3 linked regions of the Tunturibacter gelidoferens genome follow. The main gene of each other region encodes a partner of the protein of the gene in region 2 in a complex. Links are inferred from orthologs where the notes say so. Each region holds a gene or a part of one and is shown on either strand. Other genes may lie near its edges.

Region 1 (3,664 bases), 2.7 Mb from region 2 along the record:
ATCTCCATCGAAACCCCGCCCGGCATGCACCCCGGCCCGGTGATTCTGCCCGTCGCGATTCCTGCAAACGCCGAGGCGACCGGCGAACTTCACTGGGTCTCCGGCGAGGTCTTCGACAACAGCAAGTGCTTCTCCCCGGCGTTCGTAGCCATAGCCTTCGGCACCGAGACCCTCCGCGCTCCCTTCACCGGCCACCTCTGCGCGCCCTCAGGACAAGACGCCAAGTATCGCTTCGCCTACCTCAAGCGCGATCCGGTCTACGTACGCTCGAAATCCTAGCCGTTCGATCCCTGGCACCCGCGCGCTTCAGATTCGCCGTATCTCCAACGGCCAACTTCACTTCCAACCGCGCCACCCATACCAGTTACACTAGTATTTGGGATTAAGTGCGCCCCGAAGGATACCGTTTTGCTCAACTCAGTCATTGCAAAAGTCTTTGGCACCAGTAACGAACGCGCCGTCAAGCGCATCCAGCCCACGGTTGCGCAGATCAACGCGCTCGAGCCGACCATTCAGGCGCTCTCCGACGAGGCTCTGCGCGACAAGACCGCCGAGTTCCGCCAGCGCATCGCCGCCGCCATCTCCCACATCGCCGACACACCCGAGAACGCCGACGAGCGCAACGCCGCCGAAAAGGAAGCCCTCGACGCCATCCTGCCTGAAGCCTTCGCCGTCGTCCGCGAAGCCGGTAAACGCGCCGTCGGCATGCGCCACTTCGACGTCCAGATGATCGGCGGCATCGTCCTCCACTCCGGCAAGATCGCCGAGATGAAGACCGGCGAAGGAAAAACCCTCGTCGCCACCCTGCCCTGCTACCTCAACGCCCTCGCCGGCCGCGGCGTCCACGTCGTCACCGTCAACGACTATCTCGCCAAACGCGACGCCGAATGGATGGGCAAGATCTACGGCTTCCTCGGCCTTACCGTCGGCGTCATCGTCCACGACCTCTCCGACGAGCAGCGCCGCGAAGCCTACGCCTCCGACATCACCTACGGCACCAACAACGAGTTCGGCTTCGACTACCTGCGCGACAACATGAAGTTCGAGCTCAAGGATCAGGTCCAGCGCGGCCACTACTACTGCATCGTCGACGAAGTCGACTCCATCCTCATCGACGAAGCCCGCACCCCGCTCATCATCTCCGGCCCCACCGACCAGACCACCGACAAGTACGCCCGCGTCAACGTCATCATCCCCAAGCTCGAACTCGGCGAACTCATCGAGACCGTCGAAACCAAAACCTGGTCCGGCGACTACGTCGTAGACGAAAAAACCCGCTCCATCACCGTCACCGACGAAGGCTGGGAGAAGATCGAAGGGTTGCTTGGAATTGGAAACATAGCTGACCCGGAAAATTGGGACCTCAAGCATCACGTCGAAGTCGCCATCAAGGCCCACTCCCTCTACAAGCGCGACGTCGAGTACGTCGTAAAAGACGGCGAAGTCATCATCGTCGACGAGTTCACCGGCCGTCTCATGCCCGGCCGCCGCTGGTCCGACGGACTCCATCAGGCTGTCGAAGCCAAGGAAGGCGTCGCCATCCGCAAGGAAGACCAGACGCTCGCCACCATCACCTTCCAGAACTACTTCCGCATGTACAAAAAACTCAGCGGCATGACCGGCACCGCCGAGACCGAAGCCGCCGAGTTCGACAAGATCTACAAGCTCGACATCGTCGTCACCCCCACCAACCGCACGATGCGCCGCATCGAAAACGCCGACGTCGTCTACCGTACCGCGCAGGAGAAATACTTCGCCGTAGCAGACGAGATCGCCCGCCTCCACGGAGAAAAGCAGCCCGTCCTGGTCGGCACCACCAGCATCGAAAAATCCGAGCTCCTCTCCGAGATCCTCAAGCGCAAAGGCGTTCGCCACGTCGTCCTCAACGCCAAGTTCCACGAGAAGGAAGCCGAGATCGTCGCCCAGGCCGGCCGCCTCGGCATGGTCACCATCGCCACCAACATGGCAGGCCGCGGCACTGACATCCTCCTCGGCGGCAACGCCGAGTTCATGGCCCGTCAAGATCTCGTCCGCAAGCAGCAGGCCCGCGCCGTCTCCGCAGCCGAAGGCATCATCAGCCCCGTCGCCGGTCCCGGCATGGTTCGCTTCTACTACACCGGCCAGGAGTTCGAAACCACGCAAGCCAACTGGGACGCCGCCACCGCAGCCCACGAGGGCGCAGCCAAAGCCGAACACGAATCCGTCATCAGCGCCGGCGGCCTCCACATCCTCGGCACCGAGCGTCACGAGTCCCGCCGCGTCGACAATCAACTCCGCGGACGCGCCGGCCGTCAGGGCGATCCCGGCTCTTCCCGCTTCTTCCTCTCCCTCGAAGACGACCTCATGCGCATCTTCGCCCGCGAGTGGGTCTCCACGCTCCTCCAGCGCCTCGGCATGGAAGAGGGTGTTCCCATCGAATCCGGCATGATCTCCCGCCGCATCGAAGCCGCGCAGAAGGCCGTCGAAACGCAGAACTTCGAATCCCGCAAGCACGTCCTCGAGTACGACGACGTCATGAACAAGCAGCGTGAAGCCGTCTACGGCCTCCGTCGTCAGCTCATGGAAGGCGTCGACCAGAAGCAGCTCATCACCGAGGACTACACCTCCACCATCCTCTCCAACATCCTCGACGAGAACGCTCCGGAAAAAGTCCACGCCGATGAGTGGAAGCTCGAACCTCTCTTCGCGCAGATCTACGACATCTTCGGCGCACACCTTGAAAAAGAAGTCGATGCCACGGCACTCAACCGTCACGAACTAGGCGAAGCCATCTTCCAAAACCTCCGCGGCCGCTACGACATCAAGGAGAACATCCTCGGCGCCGAAGCCATGCGCTACCACGAGCGCATCGTCATGCTCTCCGTCCTCGACGGTCTCTGGAAAGATCACCTCCTCGCCATGGACCACCTCAAAGAGGGCATCGGCCTCCGCGGCTACGCGCAACAAGATCCACTCGTCGCCTACAAGAAAGAGTCCTTCGAGATGTTTGAAGGCATGATGATGCGCTTCCAGGAAGACACCGCACGCCACCTCTTCCGCATGCAGATCATCGGCCCCGACGGCACACCCATCGAGTCCGCCGAGCAGCTCGCTCAAGCCCAGGCCCACGCCCAGGCTCTAGCCCAGGCCCAACAAGCCCAGCAGCTAGCCGCAGCCAGCGCGCAAAACGCCCTGCCCCCATCCGGTCCACCGCAGCACACCAACGCCCCAGCCGCGCGTCAGAATCCGGCGCCGCCCGCCAACCGCGCACCCTCCACCACCATCGATGCACTCGAGCGCGAGTTCCAAAAGAAGAAGCAGCGCGAACTCGAGCAAGCCCGCTCCGTCAGTTCCTCCTCATCCGCCACCAACGGTTCAGGCCCGCGTCACGCCGGCGAAAAAGTAGGCCGCAACGACGAGTGCCCCTGCGGCTCCGGCAAGAAGTACAAAAAGTGCCACGGCGCCACCGCGTAGCTCAAGCGAGTCAGCGATAAATCCGTCAGCGAGTCAGCAAGTAGTTGCCCAGCGCAAGAACTCCGCTGACTTGCTGACTCGCTAACCAGCTTTTCCGCCGACTCGCTGTCAGTCTGCTAATAGGACCGGACAATCACCTTGCCAACCATGCCAAGATTGTCATGCAGCGCGCAAATGTAGTTGTATGTCCCCGCCTCCGTGAAGGTAATGC
Region 2 (2,900 bases):
CTGCGCCGTTTTAATCATGATGGCCATTTTCAGCGAGACCCTGACTGGGAGTTCCAAGATCCGGGCGGAAATTCTTTCCGCAAGTCTTTCAGAGCCGCAAGGATACGCGACTGGACCTCGTCTACCGAAGCTTGACCTTCAACTTCGCGAAAGCGACGCTTATCTTTATAGTGCTGAATGACAGGCGCGGTCAGCTTTTCGTATTCCTTCATGCGGCGAGTAAAAGCCTCTTCAGTGTCGTCCGGGCGCTGCTCCAGCTTTGCCCCTTCAATATCGCACCGTTCGTCAATCTTTGGAGGATTGGAAAATATATTGTAGATACGTTTGCACGCAGGGCATATGCGACGTCCCGTGATGCGGTGGAGGAGCTCGGTATGATCAACTACTATGCCAATGGCGACTGGAAGTGGCATGTTACGAAAATTTGGACCCTGCATATCAAACCAATTCGCTTGCACGAGCGTGCGCGGAAATCCGTCCAAAATATATCCCGAATAAACGTCGCTTTGAGCAAGTCGTAAAGCAACCATGTCATTGACAAGATCATCGGGAACGAGCTTCCCTTCGTCCATGAGGCTCTTTGCCGATTTGCCGAGTTTAGTGCCGTTCGCAATATTGGTGCGCAGGATATCGCCGGTGGAGATCTGTGGGATGCCGTAAACCGCCATTAGCAGCTGAGCCTGCGTGCCTTTGCCAACGCCGGGGGCGCCTAAAAGCAGGACCGGCCCGGGCAGAAAGTTCTTGTCTGCCGGGGCCGTCTCGGTTTCAGATACGATGCTTGTCGTCAACGGGCTAACTTCCTACCAGCTCTTGCGGCCACGGATGCGACCACTCTTGGGAGTGAAGCCGTCGTAGTGACGCATGATGAGCTGCGATTCGATCTGCTGGACCGTGTCCATGGCTACGCCGACAACGATCAGCAGCGAGGTACCGCCGAAGTAGAAGTTGACGCCGAGGCCGTTGGTCATCCAGGTCGGCAGCCGATCAAAGACCGAGCCGATGAGCCAGAGATGGTTGAAGTGGATTCCGCTGATGAGCAGCTGCGGAATGATGGTGATGATGATGAGATAGAGAGCGCCGACGAGGGTGATGCGGGTCAGCACATCGTTGATGAAGTCAGCCGTGCGCTTGCCAGGACGAATGCCGGGGATAAAGCCGCCGTACTTGCGCATGTTGTCGGCGATATCGTCTGGACGGAAGACGATCGAGATGTAGAAGTAGGCAAAAAAGATGATCGCGACCATCTGCAGCAGTTCGTACCAGGGCTCACCAGGAGCCAGAGCACGCAGGATTGGCCCGAAGAAGGATGAGTCCTGCAGAGAGTAGCCGAAGATGTGAGCGCCGGAGAAGAGCAGAGGAGCCGACAGGATGGAGCTGGCGAAGATAACCGGCATCACGCCGCCGGAGTTGACCTTGAGCGGGAGGTGAGTGGACTGGCCACCCATCATCTTGCGCCCAACGATGCGCTTGGCGTATTGGACCGGAATGCGACGCTCCGAGCGCTCCACGAAGACGATAAAGGCAACGACGGCGATCATACCCGCGATCAGGAGGGCAACAGCGAGGGGAGTCAGCGCACCCCAGGCGTTGTCGCGAACCTTCTCGTAGAGATTTTCGATGCCCTTCGGCAGGCCGACGACGATACCAGCGAAGATGAGCAGGCTCATCCCGTTGCCGATGCCGCGCTCGGTGATCTGTTCCCCCAGCCACATGATGAAGGCAGTGCCGGCAGTGAGGGTGATGACGCAGAGCGGGATGAAGGCGGCACGGGAGATGGTGACCATCGTCTGCCCGGTGCTGGTGTTCGTCAGTGTCAGCGCGATGGCAAACGACTGCACGATACCGAGCAGAACCGTGACGTATCGCGTCCACTGCGTAATCTTGCGACGCCCGAGTTCGCCTTCCTTCTGCAGCTTTGCAAGCGGCTCATAGATGACGGTGAGCAGCTGGAAGATGATCGACGCCGTAATGTACGGCATGATGCCGAGGGCAAAGACTGTGAGCTTCCGAAGGTTTCCACCCGAGAAGAGATCAACGAGACCGAGAGCCGAGCCGGAGTTCTGATTGAAGAACTGGGCGAGCATGTCGGCGTTGATGCCGGGGGTGGGGATGTGCCCGCCAAGGCGGTATACGGCCAACATGCCAAGCGTAAACAGCACGCGCTTGCGGAGGTCGGGAATTTTGAAGATGTTTGCGATTTTCTCGAACATCGGAAGCTGAAACCTCGGGGGTGAGACTGGCGTTCTGGTAAAACGGCGATGCGAGGGCGGTCGCCCTCGCCTGCCAATCATTCTAAATGCTGCTTAGCCGATCAGGATGGCCTTGCCGCCGGCCTTTTCGATTGCTTCCTGGGCAGTCTTCGAGAACTTGTGCGCGTGAACGGTCACTGCGGTCTTGATCTCCCCGTTATTCAACACTTTGATCAAAGCGCCTTTCTTGCGAAGGAGGCCAAGCTCGATGATCTTGTCGAGGGTGAACTCGGTGACATTCTCAGCAGCGACGATCTCGGCGACGCGGTCAAGGCCAAGGACCTGATACTCAACGCGGAAGATGTTGGTAAAGCCGCGCTTCGGCAGACGACGGTGAAGGGGCATCTGGCCGCCTTCAAAACCACGCATCAGCGATGAACCCGAGCGCGAGCCCTGACCCTTGTGTCCACGGGTCGAGGTCTTACCCATTCCCGAACCCATACCGCGGCCGACACGTTTCTTGTTTTCGTTCGCCCTCTTGGGGGCACGCAGATTGGAGAGATTACGGATTGCCATTGTTTCCTCGCTTAACGCCGGAGAAGCAGCTTCTGCTCTTCGCCGACTCGCTTATGAGTTAGCCCTTACGGGGTCGTGCTGTTATGCCGGATCGCGACTAGTCGACGACGCGGACGAGATGCGGGACCTTTGCGA
Region 3 (2,782 bases), 1.8 Mb from region 2 along the record:
TGGGTTGGCGCTGCTTGTGGATGAGGTGTTTCTGGATTATCCGCTGGAGGAGGGTGCGAGGCTAACGAGCTTTGCTGCGGGTCCGCACCCGGTGCTGACGTTTGTGTTGAGCGGGATGAGCAAGATTGCAGGGCTGCCGCAGATGAAGGTTGGTTGGATTGTGGGGTTCGGGCCGGAGGGGGATCGAGGTCAGGCGATGGGGAGGCTGGAGGTCGTTGCGGATACCTTCTTGTCGATGAACGCGCCGATGCAGAGGGCACTGCCGGTGTGGTTGGCGAGAAGGCGGGGGATTCAGGGACAGATTCTGGATCGGGTAAGTGGGAATCTGAAGATTGCGGTTGGGGGTTTGGTTGAGGTGCTTAGGGTGGAGGCTGGGTGGAGTGCGATTCTGCGGTTGCCCCAGCGTCTCGGCGAAGAAGATGTTGCGGGGCTGTTGCTACGGGAGGCGGGGGTGGTGGTGCATCCGGGGAGCTTTTATGGGATTGCAGAAGCCGGCCGGATAGTAGTGAGTTTGCTAGGGCCTGTGGGCGAGTTTGCGGAGGGTGTTTCGAGGATCAAAAGGGTAACTAGGTAGAACCACGGTAGTTACTAGTTCATGTGATGCATGTAAAGCTGTAATTTCATTGCTGTCTATAATTCATTGTTTTTATTAGGTTTGAAGGAACGGGTTAGAATCCTTTTCCACGCCGATCGTTGTTCTGGAGCCGTGGCCGGGAATGACAGTGACGTCGTCGGGCAGGGTGAGGAGGCGGTCGTGGATGGAGGCGATGAGCTTGCGCATGTCGCCGCCGGGTAGGTCTGTGCGGCCTACGGTGCCGGCGAAGAGGGTGTCTCCGGCGAGGAGGAGGGTTTGGGCTGGAAGGTAGAGGCAGACGCTGCCTTCTGTGTGGCCTGGAGTGTGGATGATGGAGCCGGCGAGACCGGTGATGGCGATGAGCTTGCCGTCTTCAAGTGTGTCGTCGGGGGTTGGAACGGTGGGGGTTGGGATTCCGAGCCAGCCTGCCTGGATGTCCATCATTTTGACCAAGGGGAGGTCTTGCTGGTTGTAGAGGATGGGAGCGCCTGTTAGCTGCTTGAGGCGATGGGCTCCGGCGATGTGGTCGATGTGGGCGTGGGTGATGACGATTTTTTTGACGGTCAGGTTGTGGTTGGCTAAGACGGCCATGATTCGTGGGATGTCGTCGCCGGGGTCTACGACGATGGCTTCGTGAGACGTTTCATCTCCCAGGATGGAGCAGTTGCATTGCAGCGGGCCGACGGCGAGAATCTCGTGGATCATGGCGGGTTTGAGCCTTCATGGGGAGTTTTTGGGAATGAAAAATGCGCAAGCCGAGGCCTGCGCATCTCTGAAGATTTATGAGCTACTTCTTGGCGGGCGTCGTCTGGCTGGTGGGGTGAGCGGTGCCGGAGAGGACGGAGTGGTCGCCACTGGCGCGCGAGAGCAGGATGGTAAGGCCGATGGAGGTCAGCATGAAGACGATCGCCGAGTAGGTGGTGAGCTTGGTGAGAAGGTTGGCTGCGCCGCGAGGACCGAAGGCGGTCTGCGATCCCTGGCCGCCGAAGGCTCCCGCGAGGTCGGCGGACTTGCCCTGCTGCAGGAGGACTACGCCAATGAGAAAGAGACAGACGATAACGTGGATGATGACGAGAAGAATAACCATCGGAGCTGCTTGCTACCTCTTGAGGCCCGGAGAGTTGATGTCCGGAGAATGTTCGGGATCGGTGCGGAGCAGGAGATGAGCCCCGCGCGCCTTGCGGCGTCGCACCTAAACCTAAGACCTAGTGTATCACCGGGTATTGAGGAAAGCCCAGCTGGCGCTGGCCTTGGGGCGCTGGCTTTTTAACGGATTTTGTGTGCGTCCTGACCTATAAGACGGCGGCTTCTGGCGGAAATGGGTTGATACGGGGGTGGTGTTCTGAATCGAAAGTTCACAACAGACCGAATGGGGTCGGTGGCAGCAGAATCTTGCCGGACGATAAGGAACAGGCAACGGCATGAAGAGAGTGGGTCGGAAAGGGACGAGCGGTTTGGGCAGGATGGAGTTCATCGGGGATCCTTCCCCTTCGACAGGCTCAGGGTCAGGATGACAGCAAGGGCGTGATGCGGGCTTGAGTCAGGTCGTCGGGGTCTTCTCCTTTGAGAAGATCAGGGCAGGTGACAGCAGGGGCATGATACGGACTAGGCGGTTTTGATGATTGCGATTTTGTTGGAGGCTGGCGGGTGGGTGGGTCGATGTTGTATCGGATGCGTGTCGCGAGGGGTGAGTGCATACAAGACCGCTTCCATGCGATTGGAGACGCCCAGCTTGTCGTAGATGCGGAAAAGGTGATTCTTTATGGTGTGTTCGCTGAGCTTCAGCACGGTTGCCAACTCGGAGTTGCTGAGGCCGTCCGATAGAAGATGCAGGACCTGTTGCTCGCGGGTGGTGAGCAGCGGCTTGCCGTGGCGGTCTATGACATTGGTAGATCTGGGATGAGAGAGGGAAGACACGAGGTGGGCGAGCAGCTCGTTTTTTGCCCATATCTGCCCCTGGTGGACGCATCGGATGCACTTGCAGAGGAGTTCGAAGCGCAGATCGGCGCTGCCAAAGATTCCTTTCGCTCCAGCACGGAATAAGGAGATGACTTCGGCGTAGTCGGGATCCTGCGTGAGAACGACTACGCGTGCACTTTTGTAAAAATCGGGGAGGGATTGAAGAATGGAGACGGCTCCTGGCGTGTTGTCCATTCTTGAGGAGCCGATGAGGATGACGTCGGCTGGGATGGGCCTGGTCGCACTGAG

The links.
Region 1: the proteins of secY (region 2) and secA are in contact, whole or in part, in a crystal structure (PDB 3DIN), measured with the Thermotoga maritima proteins. The link is inferred for Tunturibacter gelidoferens from one-to-one orthologs. Residues at the interface, in WP_004081795.1 of Thermotoga maritima: Glu108, Gly109, Glu110, Glu111, Ala236, Glu237, Arg238, Arg239, Ile240, Thr241, Ile242, Gln243, Tyr244, Ala245, Arg246, Arg247, Val248, Thr249, Gly250, Arg251, Arg252, Val253, Tyr254, Gly256, Ala257, Ser258, Thr259, Tyr260, Leu261, Pro262; in WP_004082002.1 of Thermotoga maritima: Glu261, Ala262, Arg263, Lys300, Ala301, Arg302, Thr303, Ile304, Ile305, Leu323, Tyr324, Asp325, Pro326, Val329, Ser330, Tyr333, Ile336, Lys340, Phe345, Val349, Glu363, Phe364, Tyr374, Ser375, Gly376, Gly377, Glu393, Ile395, Thr482, Ser483.
Region 3: secY (region 2) and secG share a complex: the UniProt entries of both Escherichia coli proteins name them as parts of the sec protein translocase complex. The link is inferred for Tunturibacter gelidoferens from one-to-one orthologs.

What each region holds. Positions count from the first base shown.
Region 1 is NZ_CP132938.1:2,671,850-2,675,513, reverse strand. What follows is about bases 61-3,653. They hold secA (preprotein translocase subunit SecA), read left to right. Parts: upstream 61-408; coding sequence 409-3,453; downstream 3,454-3,653. Other genes in these bases: RBB81_RS11915 (cupredoxin domain-containing protein), read right to left, coding at 3,570-3,653; RBB81_RS11925 (DUF4232 domain-containing protein), read left to right, coding at 61-279. In the rest of the region: more of RBB81_RS11925, read left to right, coding at 1-60; more of RBB81_RS11915, read right to left, coding at 3,654-3,664. UniProt on the Escherichia coli protein: Required for protein export, interacts with the SecYEG preprotein conducting channel.
Region 2 is NZ_CP132938.1:5,401,198-5,404,097, forward strand. Bases 6-2,834 are described here. They hold secY (preprotein translocase subunit SecY), read right to left. Parts: upstream 2,211-2,834; coding sequence 801-2,210; downstream 6-800. Other genes in these bases: map (type I methionyl aminopeptidase), read right to left, coding at 6-27; RBB81_RS23175 (adenylate kinase), read right to left, coding at 30-788; rplO (50S ribosomal protein L15), read right to left, coding at 2,304-2,765. In the rest of the region: more of map, read right to left, coding at 1-5; rpmD (50S ribosomal protein L30), read right to left, coding at 2,863-2,900. UniProt on the Escherichia coli protein: The central subunit of the protein translocation channel SecYEG. Consists of two halves formed by TMs 1-5 and 6-10.
Region 3 is NZ_CP132938.1:3,570,927-3,573,708, forward strand. Bases 12-2,722 are described here. They hold secG (preprotein translocase subunit SecG), read right to left. Parts: upstream 1,662-2,722; coding sequence 1,362-1,661; downstream 12-1,361. Other genes in these bases: RBB81_RS15710 (pyridoxal phosphate-dependent aminotransferase), read left to right, coding at 12-574; RBB81_RS15715 (MBL fold metallo-hydrolase), read right to left, coding at 650-1,279; RBB81_RS15725 (response regulator transcription factor), read right to left, coding at 2,180-2,722. Also shown: more of RBB81_RS15710, read left to right, coding at 1-11; more of RBB81_RS15725, read right to left, coding at 2,723-2,782. UniProt on the Escherichia coli protein: Subunit of the protein translocation channel SecYEG. Overexpression of some hybrid proteins has been thought to jam the protein secretion apparatus resulting in cell death; while this may be true it also results in FtsH-mediated degradation of SecY.